One region of the Synechococcus sp. PCC 6312 genome, then DNA from elsewhere that is predicted to be linked to it. Evidence: predicted binding sites of a transcription regulator. Region 1 holds the regulator's gene; the other holds the start of a gene.

Region 1 (7,929 bases):
CGCTATAGGATAAAATTAGGCCACGCTTCAAAAGTTTTTTAAACTCTCAAGAATTATACTCCGAGATAAATACCGATGAATATTGCTGTGATTGGCTTGACCCATAAAACGGCTCCGGTGGAAGTGCGTGAAAAACTGAGTGTTCCAGAGGAAGTTCGGGAAAGAGCCACGAGCCATTTGTGCAGCTATCCCCACATCCAAGAAGCAACCATCCTGAGTACCTGTAATCGTCTGGAAATTTATATTGTTACTTCGGATACTGACAACGGTGTTCGGGAAGTAAATCAGTTTCTGAGTGAGTGGAGTCATTGTCCCCTCCGGCAATTACGCCCCTATCTATTTATCCTCCTCCACCAAGATGCGATCATGCACCTGATGCGGGTTGCGGCGGGCCTGGACAGTTTAGTACTCGGAGAGGGGCAAATTCTCTCCCAAGTTAAACGGGCCCACCAACTGGGGCAGCAGTATAAAGGAGTCGGGCCAATCCTGAATCGCCTCTTCAAAGATGCCATCGCTGCGGGCAAGCGGGTGCGAACTGATACCAATATTGGCACAGGGGCCGTCTCGATTAGTTCGGCGGCTGTAGAACTCGCAGATTTGCGGATTAATAATTTACCCAATTGTCGGATTGTTGTGATTGGGGCAGGGAAAATGTCGCGCTTAGTTGTCCAACATTTACTGGCTCGGAACGTCCAGCACATGGTGATTGTTAATCGCACCTTAGAACGGGCCCAAGAGTTAGCGCAACAGTTTCCGGAAGCAGAGTTTGATCTCCATGTCATGGCGGATTTATTGCCCGTTGTTGCCAATGCCGATTTAGTGTTTACCGGAACAGCAGCCACAGAGCCAATTTTAGAGCGGGATTCCTTAGCTCACGTGATGAATAACGGGCGGCTCTTGTCCATTATTGATATTGCTGTGCCTCGGAATGTTCATGCCAATGTGACGGAACTTGCCCAAGTACAATTGTTTAATGTGGATGACCTAGAATCCGTAGTCGCCCAAAACCAGGAAGCCCGCCGCCTGATGGCCCTCGAAGCTGAAGCGATGCTAGAGGAAGAACTGGCTAACTTTAATGCCTGGTGGCATTCCCTGGCAGCGGTTCCAACCATTCGCTGTTTGCGGAACAAAATTGAAACCATTCGCACCCAAGAGTTGGAAAAAGCCCTTTCACGGTTAGGAACAGAATTTGCCGAGAAGCACCAAGGGGTGATTGAAGCGATGACCCGCACCATGATTAACAAAATTCTCCATGAGCCAACGGTGCAACTCCAGGCCCACCAAGACTTAGCCAGCCGCCAACGGGCCATTCAAACGCTCCACGAATTATTTAACCTGGATGTGGTGGAAACCTAACCCCAACCCATGCCCGATTCTCCTGAAATTCCTGCTCCAGGCCCAATCATTGTTGCCACAGATGTCCACAAGTGGTACGGCAATTTTCATGCGCTTAAAGGCGTGAGTTTAAGGGTCGAACTGGGGCAAGTGGTGGTGATTATGGGCCCCTCTGGTTCGGGAAAATCCACCTTTATTCGGACATTTAATGCTCTAGAGGAGTTTCAGTCTGGGGAGATTGTCATTGACGGGATGGTCTTGGCTGGGAATGTGGAAAATGTAGAGAATATTGAGCAGATTCGCCGGGAAGTGGGGATGGTGTTTCAGCAGTTTAATTTATTTCCCCATTTAACGGTCTTGCAGAATATTACCTTGGCACCGCGCTGGGTGAGAGGTTGGTCAAAAACAAAACGGGATGAGATTGCCTTGCAACTGTTAGAGCGGGTTGGCATCTTAGAACAGGCCCATAAGTTTCCTGGCCAACTTTCTGGGGGGCAGCAACAACGGGTGGCCATTGCCCGAGCCTTGGCGATGCAGCCGAAAATTATGCTCTTTGATGAACCAACTTCAGCCCTAGACCCGGAAATGGTGCGAGAAGTGTTGGATGCAATGCGGGGCCTGGTTGCCAGTGGCATGACGATGGTGATTGTTACCCATGAGGTCGGGTTTGCCCGAGAGGTGGCGGATCAGGTGGTCTTTATGGATCAGGGACAAATTATTGAGATGGCTCCACCCCAAAAGTTTTTTTATCAGCCCCAGATGGCGCGCACCCAGCAATTCCTGTCCCAAATTATTCCTTAGAAACTCTCTCAACTGGCCCACGATCCCGTAACACCTGAAAAAAATCGTGATCGAGTTCATAGCCAAACATTTCCGCCAGCGAGCGAATCCGCCCTTCTCCAGGTAGTTTATGGCGTTCTAACCAGTCCCAAAGGGTTAGGGCTTTGTGCATCACAAAAATATCCAGGCCTTGGGGGTTGAACTGAATGCCCTGTTGACGGCTAAATTGATGGGGAATCAGCATGGCTGCGTAACGCACCAATTCACCATTGCGCCAATCAAGGAAAAACGGCAACCAAGGATAGCGAGTATCGAGGGCAATAAACCACAGTCGCACCGGGGCTAATTCTGACAGTTCCAGGTCTGGTTCTTCCGGGGGGCGGGGATAGGTAACGTTAAAGCCAAGTTTCTGCTCATGAACAGTTATATCTGGAGTGGCTAACCAGGCCTGGAGGCAGTTGTTCACAGCCCTTAAGTCGAGGGCATCAATTTCTGGGGGGGCTAAGGAAATAATTTCAGACACGGGTTCAGAAGAGAGAAAAGAGCAGGGAGGAGCCAAGAAAGAAGTCTTCTAGCCAGGAATTTTGCCTAACTTAATCAGCCGCGACCGAAAATCAGGGATTGTCAAATTTAAGCCAGTTTCTAGGGGGACTTGGGGCTCCCAACCAAGGAGGGTGCGGGCTTTGGTAATATCCGGTTGCCGACGTTGGGGATCATCAGAGGGCAAGGGATTAAATTGAATCGCCACAGTCGGATCAATAATGGCTTGAATCTTTTGGGCCAATTCCAAGACGGTATATTCCCCAGGATTACCAATATTAATTGGCCCAGGATGATCTCCATTCATCAGCCAAATCATCCCTTCGACTAAATCAGAGACATAACAAAAACTTCGCGTTTGGGAGCCATCTCCATAGACCGTTAAGGGAATTCCCTGGAGGGCCTGGACAATAAAATTACTGACAACTCGCCCATCATTCACCTGCATCCGGGGGCCATAGGTGTTGAAAATCCGAATAACGCGAATATCCACATTATTTTGACGTTGGTAATCAAAAGTCAGAGTTTCCGCAACCCGTTTACCTTCGTCATAGCAACTGCGAATACCGATGGGATTGACATTGCCCCAATAGTCTTCAGTTTGTGGATGAATTTTCGGATCCCCATAGACTTCAGAGGTTGAGGCCAAGAGAAAACGAGCCTTAATCCGTTTTGCCAAGCCCAGCATATTTAGGGTTCCCATCACATTGGTTTTGATGGTTTTCACGGGATTGTATTGATAATGCACCGGAGAAGCAGGACAGGCCAGGTGATAAATTTGCTCAACTTCCAAGCGGATCGGCTCAGTTACATCATGGCGAATCAGTTCAAAATTGGGGTTTCCCAGCCAGTGGCTAATATTAGACTTATCTCCCGTAAAGTAATTATCGAGACAAATCACTTCATGGCCCGCTTCCATCAGCCGATCAACTAGATGGGACCCAATAAACCCTGTACCGCCCGTGACTAAAATTCGCATTTTTCCGATCCTGCTGACTCGTGACTAATTATAAAGGGCTGCTTGGGCCGGCCTGGTTAACCTTCCTACTCAATTTAGGGTAGTTATGGAGTCTATGAACTCTTCAGCCTGCTACATACCCATGATTGAATAACCTGCATCTACATAGATCACCTGCCCAGTAATGCCAGTGGATAGATCGCTACTTAAAAAGGCTGCGGTTTGACCGACTTCAGTTTGGGTAACCGTGCGGCGGAGAGGGGCTGTGGCTTCAACGTGATGGATCATGTCTAATATCCCGCCCACGGCAGAAGAGGCTAGTGTCCGAATGGGGCCGGCGGAAATGGCATTAACCCTAACTTGCTGGGGGCCAAACTCGGCGGCTAAGTAACGGACGTTCATTTCTAAAGCGGCTTTGGCAATGCCCATGATATTGTAATTGGGAATGACCCGAACCCCCCCCAAATAGGTCAAGGTTGTGATGGAGCCACCATGGGTCATGAGGGGCTTTGCAGCTTGGGCCAGACTAATCAGGGAATAAGCACTCACATCTAGGGCAAGGTTAAAACCATCCTGGGAGACAGCACTAAAATCGCCCCCCAAATCATCCTTATTGGCAAAGGCAAGACAATGAATCAGGGTATCAAGGCGACCCCATTTGGTTTGAACAGTTTGAAAAAGATCAGACACTAACTCCGGTTGTTGGACATCTAGGGGCAGAATCAAACTGGGATGCAAGGGTTCAACCAGTTCTCGGACTTTTTGTTCACTGCGGCCCCGCTCATCGGGTAAAAACGTAATGGCCAGTTCAGCCCCGGCCTGGTGGAGTTGTTGGGCAATGGCCCAGGCGATAGAACGATTGTTTGCAATCCCAGTCACTAAGGCAAATTTTCCAGTCAAATCGAGCATAGGGGATTCCCGGCCAATGAACAAAGAACCAAGCCAACCCCAATTGTACCCCTCGAAGTTGCCGGCACTGAATCTGGAGGGGCAGGGTTAATCGGTGGCCATTGCGTCCATGAGCATTTGGGGAAATTTTGGTAAAACCCGATGACATTGGTTGATAAAGTTGGCTAGCCACTGCTTCAGGTAACTTTCTTGATCAGGGTGTAAATGACTATGCTGGCCTGGAGCAAAACTTGGTTTGTAGGTAATATACCCTGAATCCCCAACTTCAAAATCCGCCAACCAGGCCGAGATAGGTTTTGCACCACGCCAATAATTCCGAACAATGACTTTGCCAAGGTAGCGTTGAGCCACAAGCGTTGCTTCGTTGAAAGTCCCGAGCCACGTTTCTAAATCTGCTTGAGTTGGGAGCAGTTCTTTGATGGCCGACTTCTTCTGGATTTGCAGCAGGCCAAGGATTTGTGATTCTAAATTCTGCAAAGAGGTGATTGCCTGGCGATTTTTCTGGAGGTCTTGATGAATATTAACTAAGGTAGCCAGTTGTTGCTGTTGAGAGGGAAGCAGGGCTTTGATCCGATTTAAGAGCAGCAGGTCGTGAGTAATCAGGAGATTAATTTCTTCGATCAGTAACGAATTAGTCTGTTGTTGGAGCCACCGCCGCAGATAATAAATTTGGGTTGAAGTCAAGCTCATCTTAATCCCCCGACACATCCTGCATAGGAACAACTTGAGGCAAATCAAAAATACACAGGGCCTGGAGCCGAAGATCTCCAAGCGTCTTTAGTTCATCAATGGGTGACTAGCCCTGCGTCTGATGCCAATCAAATCACAGGCAAACAATAAATAAGTGTAGTCTTTGTTACAAGCGCAAAAAATTAATAAAAAGGCCCACTTCCTTAAAATCTTTATCTTGCTTTTGAGATTTATCCAGAACTGTCGCCTGACTCAGTTAGGGCTCTGATTGGGACACATTAGAAAATGCTGTATGGGCGGCCTTTTTAAGATTTCTACTCTCTCAAAACGGTCTGCGTCACGCCATATCAGTAGATTTTGATACTTGCTTTTCTCAAGCTGACGGAATGTCGCAAAGTTATGTGAATTGCTGGCTGAGGGTGAGGGGATTATGAACCGTGATTTTTTTCTTCTGAATGGAGATCATGCCCTGATCCCGGAGTTCCCCCAATAAACGAGTCACCGTCACCCGCGTTGAACCAATCGCCTCAGCAATGGCCTGGTGGGATAACTTCAGATCAACCATCACCCCGGTTGTGGTCGGAACGCCAAAGTCGCGGCAGAGGATCAGCAGAAAACTGACCAAACGTGACCCCATATCCCGATGAGCTAAGGTTTCAATCATCATCTCTGTTTGGAGAATCCGCGACGACAAGCCTTGAATCATCACCATCGGCAGGTCTGGGTCTTCCCGCATTGCTTTTTCAACTTGTTCAATTGGGACAGAGAGCAACTCTAGGGGGGTAAAAGCCACCGCATGATAAAACCGGTCGGAACGATTACCCGTAATCAAAGACAGCACACCAAAGACACTATTTTCTCGGAGCAAGGCAACCGTGATTTCTTCCCCCGCTTCATAAACCCGTGAGAGTTTGACGGCTCCCTTGAGCAAGAAATAGACTCGCTCTGCCGGATCTCCTGGAAAAAAGATTGTTTTACCCCGTTCGTAAGTTTCAGTTGTGGCTGGAAACACACCACTGCTCATTTGCCGAAACACTGCTGCTAGGGGCTGATCTTTGGTTGCTAACATAGACTCCTAACTAACGAGCCTGACCCATGGCCCCAACTGCGAGAGAAATTGGCAATTCTTAGAGATGGTCGGGAGGCTGAAACGGACAAGGTCTGAGGTAGGGACATATAATATTCTACCAACATTTTGAATAGGCAGGCCAGAGATTGTCGGGTTTCATGACTCACAGACCCGAAAAACAACCTTGGCATCATACTTAAACGGATTTTAGGGGAGGATTTTGTATTTCTGGATACACTTTACCGGTGCGTTGGAGGGGAGGGCGGCAACAGAGATAAATTAAGGGGCCGAAAAAGGGAATCAGAGCCACCCAGGCCAGACTGCCCCACCCTAAGCCCCGCCGCTGGAGATCATCCCCCAAAACCGCTGGAAACAGTAATGTTAATAGGCAAAAGTCGAGACTCATCACATGGATAAAGCGACTGGTGTGCCATTGGTGAACAAAATCCGGCCAATTTCCCTGGGTTAGACCATAGCCAAACAGAGCCAGACCCCCAACTAATAAACTCACTGCCAGGCCCCGCGACTCGGTTAGTTTTAGGCCTTTGTCCATTTCCCCTCTAAAGGCTGGGTTAGGGTTTCTCAGGACAAAATACGGCAACAAGGCAAAGGCTCCCAGCGCAAAACTGCCGCCGACAAAGGGCCAAGCCGGAATTTTTTGCCCGCGCCCATCCACCAGCAGCACACAGAGATAAATAAACGGCCAAACTCCCATGATGTTGAACAGGGCAATGATCAGGGGGTTAATGCCAGCCCAGGGGCCACCGACTAAGCGTTGAATTAGGGCCAAGGTATCCGGTTGATCCGGTGGGGCAAAACCAAAGGCATAAATCACAAATCCTAGCCAAAGGGCCAAAAATCCCAAACGCCGCACCATGTTATGTCATTTCCAGATTGGTTTAAGTTGAGCTAATTATAGGTTCTCCTGAGTAACCCCCAAAGTTGCCCCATGTGCCAAACCCCCCTTAGCCCCCAGCGCAATCCCCGCCATTTGGGTGAATTGCCAACCCCGGCCATCGCATCCGACTCAAAGAGGTTAAACACGGCTTGGGCTGTGGGCCATTGATTCTGTCTAAGAAAACGCACGGTTCCGGCCAAAATAAATTGATGGAGAAAATTAGCTTCGGCCTGGTGCAATTCTGACGCTGTTAATAAGTTTGTAGTTTGGGCCAGCTTAAAAATGTTGCGGAGTTGGCTCAGGGTTTGCAGATTAAACATTCCCATCGTCAGGGCCTGGGTATGGATTCGATAGGCTGCCGTTGTTTTAGGGACACAATACACCCCGGTCTGACTCATCAGCCGTAACCACATTTCAATATCCGTTGCTGCACCAAATTCCTGGGAAAAGTAGCCGTAGTCCTGAAAAAGTTCTCGTTTAATGACCAGGCCGGGGAACCGCACAAATGAGGATTGATTCAGGAGTTGATATATGGCCTGTTGAGGGCATAAGTAGTGGTAACGACGCGGGGCTTGGACTCGAATTAGTTTTTCTTGATCCGTAACCAGATGAACACCAAACAAAATCAGGGCATATTCGGGGTGAGTTTGAATAGTTTTGAGAATTTTTAGTAACCCATAATCTAGTAAATAATCATCATCATGAAGAATTAAAACATAATCACCTGTGGCTAATTCAAGACTATAATTC
Region 2 (7,929 bases), 460 kb from region 1:
GCCTGGTCGAGGACTTCAATATCCGGATCCTCCAGCGTCAGGCCATATTTCCCGGCTTTCACCAGGCCCGAGGCGGCAATAATCGTCTGTGGTGCATAGAGACGTTTTTGTTGCTCTTGCCAACCCCGATTCGTAAACCGCGTCCCCATATAAAAGCGACTGAGTTTGAGTTGGCCAGTGCGATCCTGAATGATGATGTCCAAGATCGTGAGTTTTTGATTCTTGGGACTGGTAAACACCTGACAACGGCGCACGGTTCCGACCAAGGTGACGGTTTCTCCGGGAACTAACTCCCGGATCGGGACTTGGCGGGCATAGTCAATGTGGTCACGGGGATAGTAAAACAATAAATCTCGAATGGTGAGTAAACCCAACTTTTGCAGCCGCTCAATTCCCCATTTGTTCAGGCCCGAAAGGGTATTGAGTCCTTGATTTAAAACCTTGGTTTGTTGAAGTTTAACGGGGGGTGGATTGAGAACTTGCTGGGCCTGGTAAATTAAGCGGCGGGTTTCAGCGACTAAATGCTGGCGTTGGGGAATCGATAACTCAGGATAGGTGGCAAAATTCTCCGCGGCTCGCTGCCAGCGTTCTGATAAAGGTTTTGGTAATTCTGGGCGTTCTGGAGTTGAAAGTTGGAGATGGAGGTATTCACTAAACCGATATTCCCGCCCCACCAGATCTCCAAAGCCCCGATCTGCCTCGATGGCCAAGGCCTTTTGGAGTCGTTGCCAATCAACAGACGCAGACATGGGCAGATCTAAACGGGACAGAAAACTATCGGCACTATGGCTATCCTACAAACTTCCTGCTCTTGCCCCCAGGCCTGGGATCGATTGCACCCAAAAATATCGCGTTCTTTGGCAGCAGGGAGTTTGACACTCAAGATCACACCAAGTTTGATATGGGAGTTACAAAACCCTTGAGAACCTGTACAAGAGCAATCTCGATGGACTCCATTAACCAAAAACGACAACAATACGAAGCCGCTGGCCTGGAGTACGAAAAGTACTACTTTGATGAGCGGACAGGTGGGTATGTGCTAATTCATCAGGGGCATAATCGCAACGAAGGTTTTGAATCGGAAGTCTCTGTTGCTAAAGCATTTGCGCGTCGAGGTTATCAGGTGGAGTTGGTCAATGAGCAGGGGGAAGAGGGGCAAAGACAATTTGATGCCCTGGTTAATGGGGAGCCGTGGGAGTTCAAGGAGTTAACCAGTAAAGCAAGAAATGTTAAAAATGCTATTCAGAAAGGCATAAAAATAGCCAAGTACCAAGCTCCAAGGATTGCCTATCATATCAACAGGGAGGCTGATACAAGGCTTATTAATGCTGGGATTAAAAATGCCCTTTTCTGGGATGACGATCAAAAAATCACCTTGGTCGCCGTAGTTAGAAGTGGCACTTTACAGGTATTGAGTCGGGAGGACATAGATAATGGCAAGCTCTTTGGGTGACCTAAATGAAGAAATTTATGACAGCTTTTTGGAGCGGATTGAGATTGCTGTGTCCAATAATATTCCGGCCATGTCTCGGTTTATGATCCTGGGTGAAATTTCCTATGCCGTTGGCCGAGGTGATATTACGATTAAGCAGGGACGCGAGTTAGAAAGGCTTTTGGGGCTGAAGGAAATGATCGATGACTATGCTCAAATTAGGGAACAAGGCTTCTGGGGCGAGCTAAATACCGCAGCATAACCACCATCCCCATCACTGTTGAAGCCCAGGCCCCGCAAACAACTCTCAACCAGGCCATCCAAACAGCCAGTAATCTTTAGGAATGACTTTGATGCCGCCGCAAAAATCGTTTTCCCAAGAAAAACATGATCCCGATCAGAAGGGCAATGCCAACGACCGTTGTAATCGTATCCATGTAATCACTGACTAGATGATATTCTTTACCTAAACTAAAGCCTAAGTAGGTCAAGACGGTTACCCAGGCCACGATCCCGATCAAGGAAAACACAACAAATTGCCCCAAATTCATGGCAGCAATTCCGGCTGGGAGTGAAATTAACGTTCTCACCCCTGGAATTAACCGCCCCCAAAGAACGGCCTTGTTGCCATGGCGTTGAAACCACTGTTGCGATTTAACAATATCTTTGCCGGAAATCCCCAACCATTTGCCATAGCGATCCAACAACCGCCGCAGCCGATCTGCTTTCATCCTGTAGCCCAAGTAATACCAGGGAAGCGCACCTAAAATCGTGCCAGCCACACCGGCAAAAATCACCAGGCCAAGATTCATTTTCCCTTGAGAAACTGCAAACCCTGCTAAAGGCATAATCAACTCAGAAGGGATTGGGGGAAACAGGTTTTCTAAACACATCAAGAGTGCAATGCCAACGTAGCCCAACTGTCCGATTAAACTAACGATCCACTCTGCCACGATTGACCTCACAACTGCTCATAGGATTGATTGAAATAATTGGCTCGAAGATATAGAAAGCAGAACTGCTACTAGCCAGTATTGAGTGATACATTTTTCCTTGGGTATTGGATAGTCTAGCCCAGGCCTGGGGTTGCATAGCTGAGTCAGAATCCGGGTAGGTAATGTTGCGGTAGCTCTCCATCCAGCCCTAAGATTTAACAGAATGCAACAATTCGGTCGCTTCTACGAACGAGCAAAGCTCTATAGGAGATTTTAACCTTGACCGCTGTGGACACCCCTTCGACTCGCTCATCTCAACCTCGGCGTGTTTCTGTTTTAGGCTATCCCTTAGATCTGTTGGACAATTACCCGGCCTGGTTGGCGGCCCATCAGGGAGATGGCTTCCATGTCGTCACGCTCAATGCCGAGATGATTATGCAGGCCGAAAAAGTCCCGCAGTTAGCTCAGGTGATCAAGCAAGCTAGTTTTATCGTTCCGGATGGGTCTGGGGTTGTCCTTTATCTGCGTCTCTATGGCATCAAGGCCAATCGCCAACCAGGGATTGAACTCTCAGAGAGTTTGTTAAAGTTTGCTGCAACCCAAAATCCCCCCCTGAAAGTCTTCTTCTATGGTAGTGCTCCCGGCGTGGCGGCCCAGGCCGCAGAGAATTGGCAAAAACGCTACCCCAATCTGAATGTGGTTGGCATTTATACGGGCTATCAAGCCCCAGAAAGTGAGGCCGAACTTAAAGCCCATTTACAGGCCAGCCAACCGGATATTATCTTTGTCGCCCTCGGAGTCCCCCGCCAAGAATATTGGATTGCCGAAAATCGTTATTTAGCTCCCCAGGCCACCTGGGTCGGGGTCGGCGGTAGTTTTGATATCTGGGCCGGCAAAAAAGTTCGTGCCCCCCAATTTTTCCTGGATCATCACTTGGAATGGCTGTATCGGCTCTATCAAGAACCCTGGCGCTGGCGGCGGATGTTAGTCTTACCTCAGTTTGCCCTGCGGGGACTTTGGCATCGGTTATGGCATTCCCGCATCTAAATTCAGCTAATTTCCCTCTCACCCTTTGAGTCTCTTTTGACTATGCCCTCCATCTCACCCCCTTCTTCCACCCAGCCTCTCCATGCCCCAGAAGCATTAGGGAGCCATTCATCAACTATTCTTCAATTACAGCAAGTCACCAAAAGTTATCGTTCCGGGCGATTTTGCTTAGAGAATGTGGACTTTCAACTGGCGACCGGGACGTTTGCCCTCTTAACGGGGCCATCGGGGGCGGGGAAATCAACCCTTTTGAAACTGTTTTATGGGGCCGAGCAGCCGGATCGGGGGCAAGTTTTAGTCCAGGGTCAATCTGTGAATCGCTTACAGGGGCGGGCGCTGGCGTATTTACGGCGACAGGTGGGGGTCATTTTCCAAGACTATAAACTTTTGGAACGGCGAACGATTGCTGAAAATGTCGCGTTTGTGTTGGCGGCCCGTGGCCTGGCCTGGAGTGAAATTCAGCGGCGAGTTCCGGCAGCATTGTCCTTGGTCGGCCTAGCAGATCGGGGGAATTGTTTTCCCGATACCTTGTCGGGGGGGGAACAGCAACGAGTCAGTATTGCGCGGGCCATTGTTGGACAGCCACGTATTTTATTAGCCGATGAACCCACAGGCAATTTAGATCGCCATAATGCCCTGCAAGTCTTGAAAATCCTCCAACAACTGAACAAAAAGGGCTTAACAGTGCTGATGACGACCCATGATCCCCACCTGGTGGAAATGGCCCAGGCCCCGGTCTGGCAAATTAAATCGGGTCGGTTAAGTCCAGTCAACAATCGAGACATCCTAATTCAACCGTAGAGCTTTGCTCGTTCAAAGAGGACATGATGGGACTAAAGCAATTACCACCGATCCAGCAATCAGAAACCCTCACCAGAGCTAGATATTTAGCACGAGAAACCCAGTTGGGCCTATGGCGGGGGGGCTGGCTAAACGGGGCGGCGGTCTTGACGGTGGCGGTGCTGTTATTTCTGTTTGGTTTTGGCTTTAATATTGCCAGCCAGATTGATACGGCCTTTCAACAGTTGGGGAGCCGTCTCGAGATTACTGCCTATCTGGAACCCGACCAGGCCCCGGAATCAATTCAAACTCAATTACAGCAACTCCCTAATACGGCCCAAGTCATTTTAGTTAGCAAAGACCAGGCCTGGCAGGAACTCTTAAAAGACTTAGGGGCCAGTGACATCACCACCGCTGCTGAAAACCAAGGCCTGATGCAAAATCCCCTCGTGGATGAGTTTAAGATTATTGCTACCCGCGGCGAGGATGTCCCGGAATTAGCCAAAGCGGTGCAAACCATCCCCGGAATTAGCTCCGTTCAATATCTTGACAAAGCCTTGGTCAGCTTACAAACCCTCAGTCAAAGTGCCCAACGGTTGGGGGGAATTTTAGTCATTGCTCTAGCCGTTACGGCCGTGGCGGTGATTGCAACGGTCATGCAGTTATTAGCCGTTGTCCGACAACCAGAAATTGAAATTATGGAACTGGTTGGAGCCACTCCCCGCTGGATTTATTTACCCTTTTTGGTGCAAGGGGCTGGCCTGGGAATGCTCGGCGGACTTTTGGCCTGGGGGGGCATTAGTTTGACAGAACAAGCTCTTCTCCAGTGGTTAGGGCAACAGGGGGATCTCCTCAAACTTTTAGGTCAGCTATTAGCTAGCTCCGTTCTTGGTGGGGCTGGGTTGTTACTAATCCTGTTGCTGTTGGGGGCCGTTGTGGGTCTGATTGGCAGTAGCTTTATTTTCCTGCGCGGGGTTCGGAGGACATTATCCTAATCTGAAAATCAAGCTAGGAAAATGGTCGAAAATCTGTAACGGTTGATACACCAAATTCAGCCCCGAGTTGCCGATGATGCAAATGTCTGTTTTGATTTTTCTTATTCCCTAACATTCCCTAAAACCGAGGAAATTCCCGTGTCCCGCCGCCGTCCTTTGCTTCGCCGTTCTCAGATTAATCTCTGGCTTTCTCGTCCCCCGAAATTGCGCACCTTTGCCGGCCTGGGGGCTGTGATTCTTCTGTTGTCAGCTACGGCTGGTTTAGCCCAAGGAGTTGAGGTTCCCAAGGACTTAAATGAGGTAGCGACGAGCCTCCAATCGTTGCAGGTAGCCGCGAATACGATTTGGGTTCTGTTTACGGCTTGTCTTGTCTTCTTCATGAATGCTGGCTTTTGTATGTTGGAGACGGGATTCTGTCGCCCGAAAAATGCCGTTAACCTATTGGCGAAAAACTTAATTGTCTTTGCCTTGTCTTCGATCTCCTTTTGGGCCATTGGTTTTGCCATCATGTTCGGAGACGGTAACGAGTTTATGGGTAATTCTGGCTTCTTTCTCATGGGGGCCGACAATAGTCCGGCGACTGGAGATGCCTATGAAGGTGTCTATAGTGCCTTGAGTTGGACGGCAACTCCCCTGTTAGCCAAGTTTTTCTTTCAACTGGTGTTTGCGGGTACGGCAGCAACCATTGTTTCGGGAGCGGTGGCCGAACGGATTAAGTTCTACGCCTTCTTTGCCTTTAGCTTGCTGTTAGTGGGAATTTCCTATCCCATTACCGGACATTGGATTTGGGGCGGGGGTTGGCTGGCCAAATTGGGCTTTTGGGACTTTGCTGGCTCCACAGTGGTTCACGCAGTCGGGGGCTGGGCAGCCTTGATGGGCGCGGCATTGCTGGGGCCAAGGATTGGGCGTTACACGGAAGATGGCGGGGCTGTAGCGATTCCCGGCCATAATTTTGCCATTGCGACTTTGGGCTGTTTGATTCTTTGGTTGGGTTGGTTTGGCTTTAACCCCGGTTCTACGATGACAGCAGATGCCAGTGCCATTGCCCACATTACCGTAACGACGAATATGGCGGCGGCCTTTGGGGGAGCGACTGCAACGGTGATTTCCACGCTCTATTTTGGCAAGCCTGACCTTTCGATGATTATCAATGGGATTTTGGCCGGCCTGGTGGCCATTACGGCTCCCTGTGCCTTTGTCAGTATTGAGAGTGCAATTTTGATTGGAATTGTTGCTGGAATCATTATCGTCTTTTCGGTAGTTTATGTGGACAAACTGCGGATTGACGATCCGGTTGGGGCTGTTTCGGTGCATTTGGTGAATGGGACATGGGGAACCTTAAGCGTAGGACTGTTTGCGGCGGGGCCTGGGAAGCTCTATGCCGAGGGACTGGGGCCAGCTAGGGGCCTATTGCTGGGTGGCGGTGCAGATCAACTTTGGCATCAGTTTATTGGGGTGGCGACTGTTGGCCTGTTTACCGTTGTTTTTGCGACAGTGGCCTGGTTCCTGATTGATAAAACGATTGGGATTCGAGTTTCTCCAGATGAAGAGATCGAGGGCCTGGACTTGGGAGAACACGGGATGGAAGCCTATGCTGGGTTTATGTTCCGGGATGAAGTCAAAGGCTTTGTAGATCTGCTGAAAAAAATGTCTGCTGGACGTTAATTGATGAACGAAGCTGGCCAATGGGGATTCCTGAGCTAGGTTAGGGGATGGACTTGATCGGTAGCTTCATTGATAGAGTTGGCCATCTTTGTGAGTAATTATCCATTGCCCATCGATTAAGGTGGCCTGGAGATCATCATTAGGATAGTTAACCTGATCGTTGGGGCTGCGGTCACCAATCTCTAAGTATCTGACAGGTTCTGCTGATGGGTTGACTAATTGATGAGCAATCCCAGTGCCGGCTGGAAACCCATAACAATCCCCAGGCCCCAAGATAAGTTCCCGATCACCCAGAATTAGGGTTGGTGTTCCTTCCAAAATAAAAATGAATTCATCCTGCTGGGAGTGATGGTGGAGCAGGGCGGACTGGGTACCGGGGGCCAAATCGGTTAAATTTACCCCAAAATTTTTCAGTCCAAAAAAGTCCCCTAATTTTCGTTTCAACCGCCCTTGAACTAGAGAGGCATAAGGTTCTGGGTAGATGGTCTGCCCCTGGATGGCGGGGATAGATGTTGCGGAAATTGGTGATTGATTCATGGGCGGTTACTGGTGATATTTAATTATTTATCGAAATATTTTCAACGTTTTGCCAAACTAGAACTTCCCCGACCTGCCCCCCAGCCGCCACTAAACTGCCATCTCTGCTCCAGGCCAGGGTACTAAAACCGACTTTTACTCCTTCAAGAATTTGAATTGGCTCCTGGGCCTGATCCCATAAACAGAGCCAACCCTCTGAACCGGCCGAGGCTAACAGTAAGCTGTTGGGTTGAAAGACAACGGTGATCACGGCCTGCTGATGCAGATCTAAAATTCTGGAAGCCCAACCAATGTCTTGATCTCGCTCCCAAACAACAATGCCCTCGGCACAGCTTGAGGCTAACAAGGGCGCACCAGAGCTAGAGGCCAAATCCGACCAAACCAGTTGTTTAACCTTGCCCGGAAACCCCCGCATTTCCCAGGGACTGATATCTCCCCACTGCCAAACGGAAAGGGTGCGATCAATATTTGCCGCCGCCATAAACTCCCCATTACCCGCCCAGGCCAGGCCAACACAAGCGGACATTAACTCTAAATG

What was found. Region 1 encodes NtcA, which controls nitrogen genes in cyanobacteria. Its sites were predicted from a motif close to GTANCNNNNGNTAC; they were not measured.
Region 2: a site for NtcA is predicted at 5,225-5,238, ahead of SYN6312_RS04790 (ammonium transporter). Genes of this name have one in related genera too.

What each region holds. Positions count from the first base shown of each region.
Region 1 covers NC_019680.1:510,425-518,353, forward strand. Annotated here, with positions in the region: gene SYN6312_RS02405 (glutamyl-tRNA reductase) at 76-1,356, shown strand; gene SYN6312_RS02410 (amino acid ABC transporter ATP-binding protein) at 1,366-2,136, shown strand; gene SYN6312_RS02415 (CRR6 family NdhI maturation factor) at 2,126-2,674, opposite strand; gene SYN6312_RS02420 (UDP-glucuronic acid decarboxylase family protein) at 2,687-3,634, opposite strand; gene fabI (enoyl-ACP reductase FabI) at 3,746-4,522, opposite strand; gene SYN6312_RS02430 (hypothetical protein) at 4,610-5,212, opposite strand; gene ntcA (global nitrogen regulator NtcA) at 5,610-6,281, opposite strand; gene SYN6312_RS02440 (hypothetical protein) at 6,478-7,158, opposite strand; gene SYN6312_RS02445 (glycosyltransferase) at 7,191-7,929, opposite strand, start outside.
Region 2 covers NC_019680.1:972,958-980,886, reverse strand. Annotated here, with positions in the region: gene recG (ATP-dependent DNA helicase RecG) at 1-749, opposite strand, end outside; gene SYN6312_RS04820 (hypothetical protein) at 947-1,453, shown strand; gene SYN6312_RS04815 (hypothetical protein) at 1,434-1,694, shown strand; gene SYN6312_RS04810 (DedA family protein) at 1,771-2,385, opposite strand; gene SYN6312_RS04805 (WecB/TagA/CpsF family glycosyltransferase) at 2,656-3,414, shown strand; gene ftsE (cell division ATP-binding protein FtsE) at 3,457-4,215, shown strand; gene SYN6312_RS04795 (ABC transporter permease) at 4,239-5,189, shown strand; gene SYN6312_RS04790 (ammonium transporter) at 5,328-6,854, shown strand; gene SYN6312_RS04785 (cupin domain-containing protein) at 6,921-7,391, opposite strand; gene SYN6312_RS04780 (WD40 repeat domain-containing protein) at 7,411-7,929, opposite strand, start outside.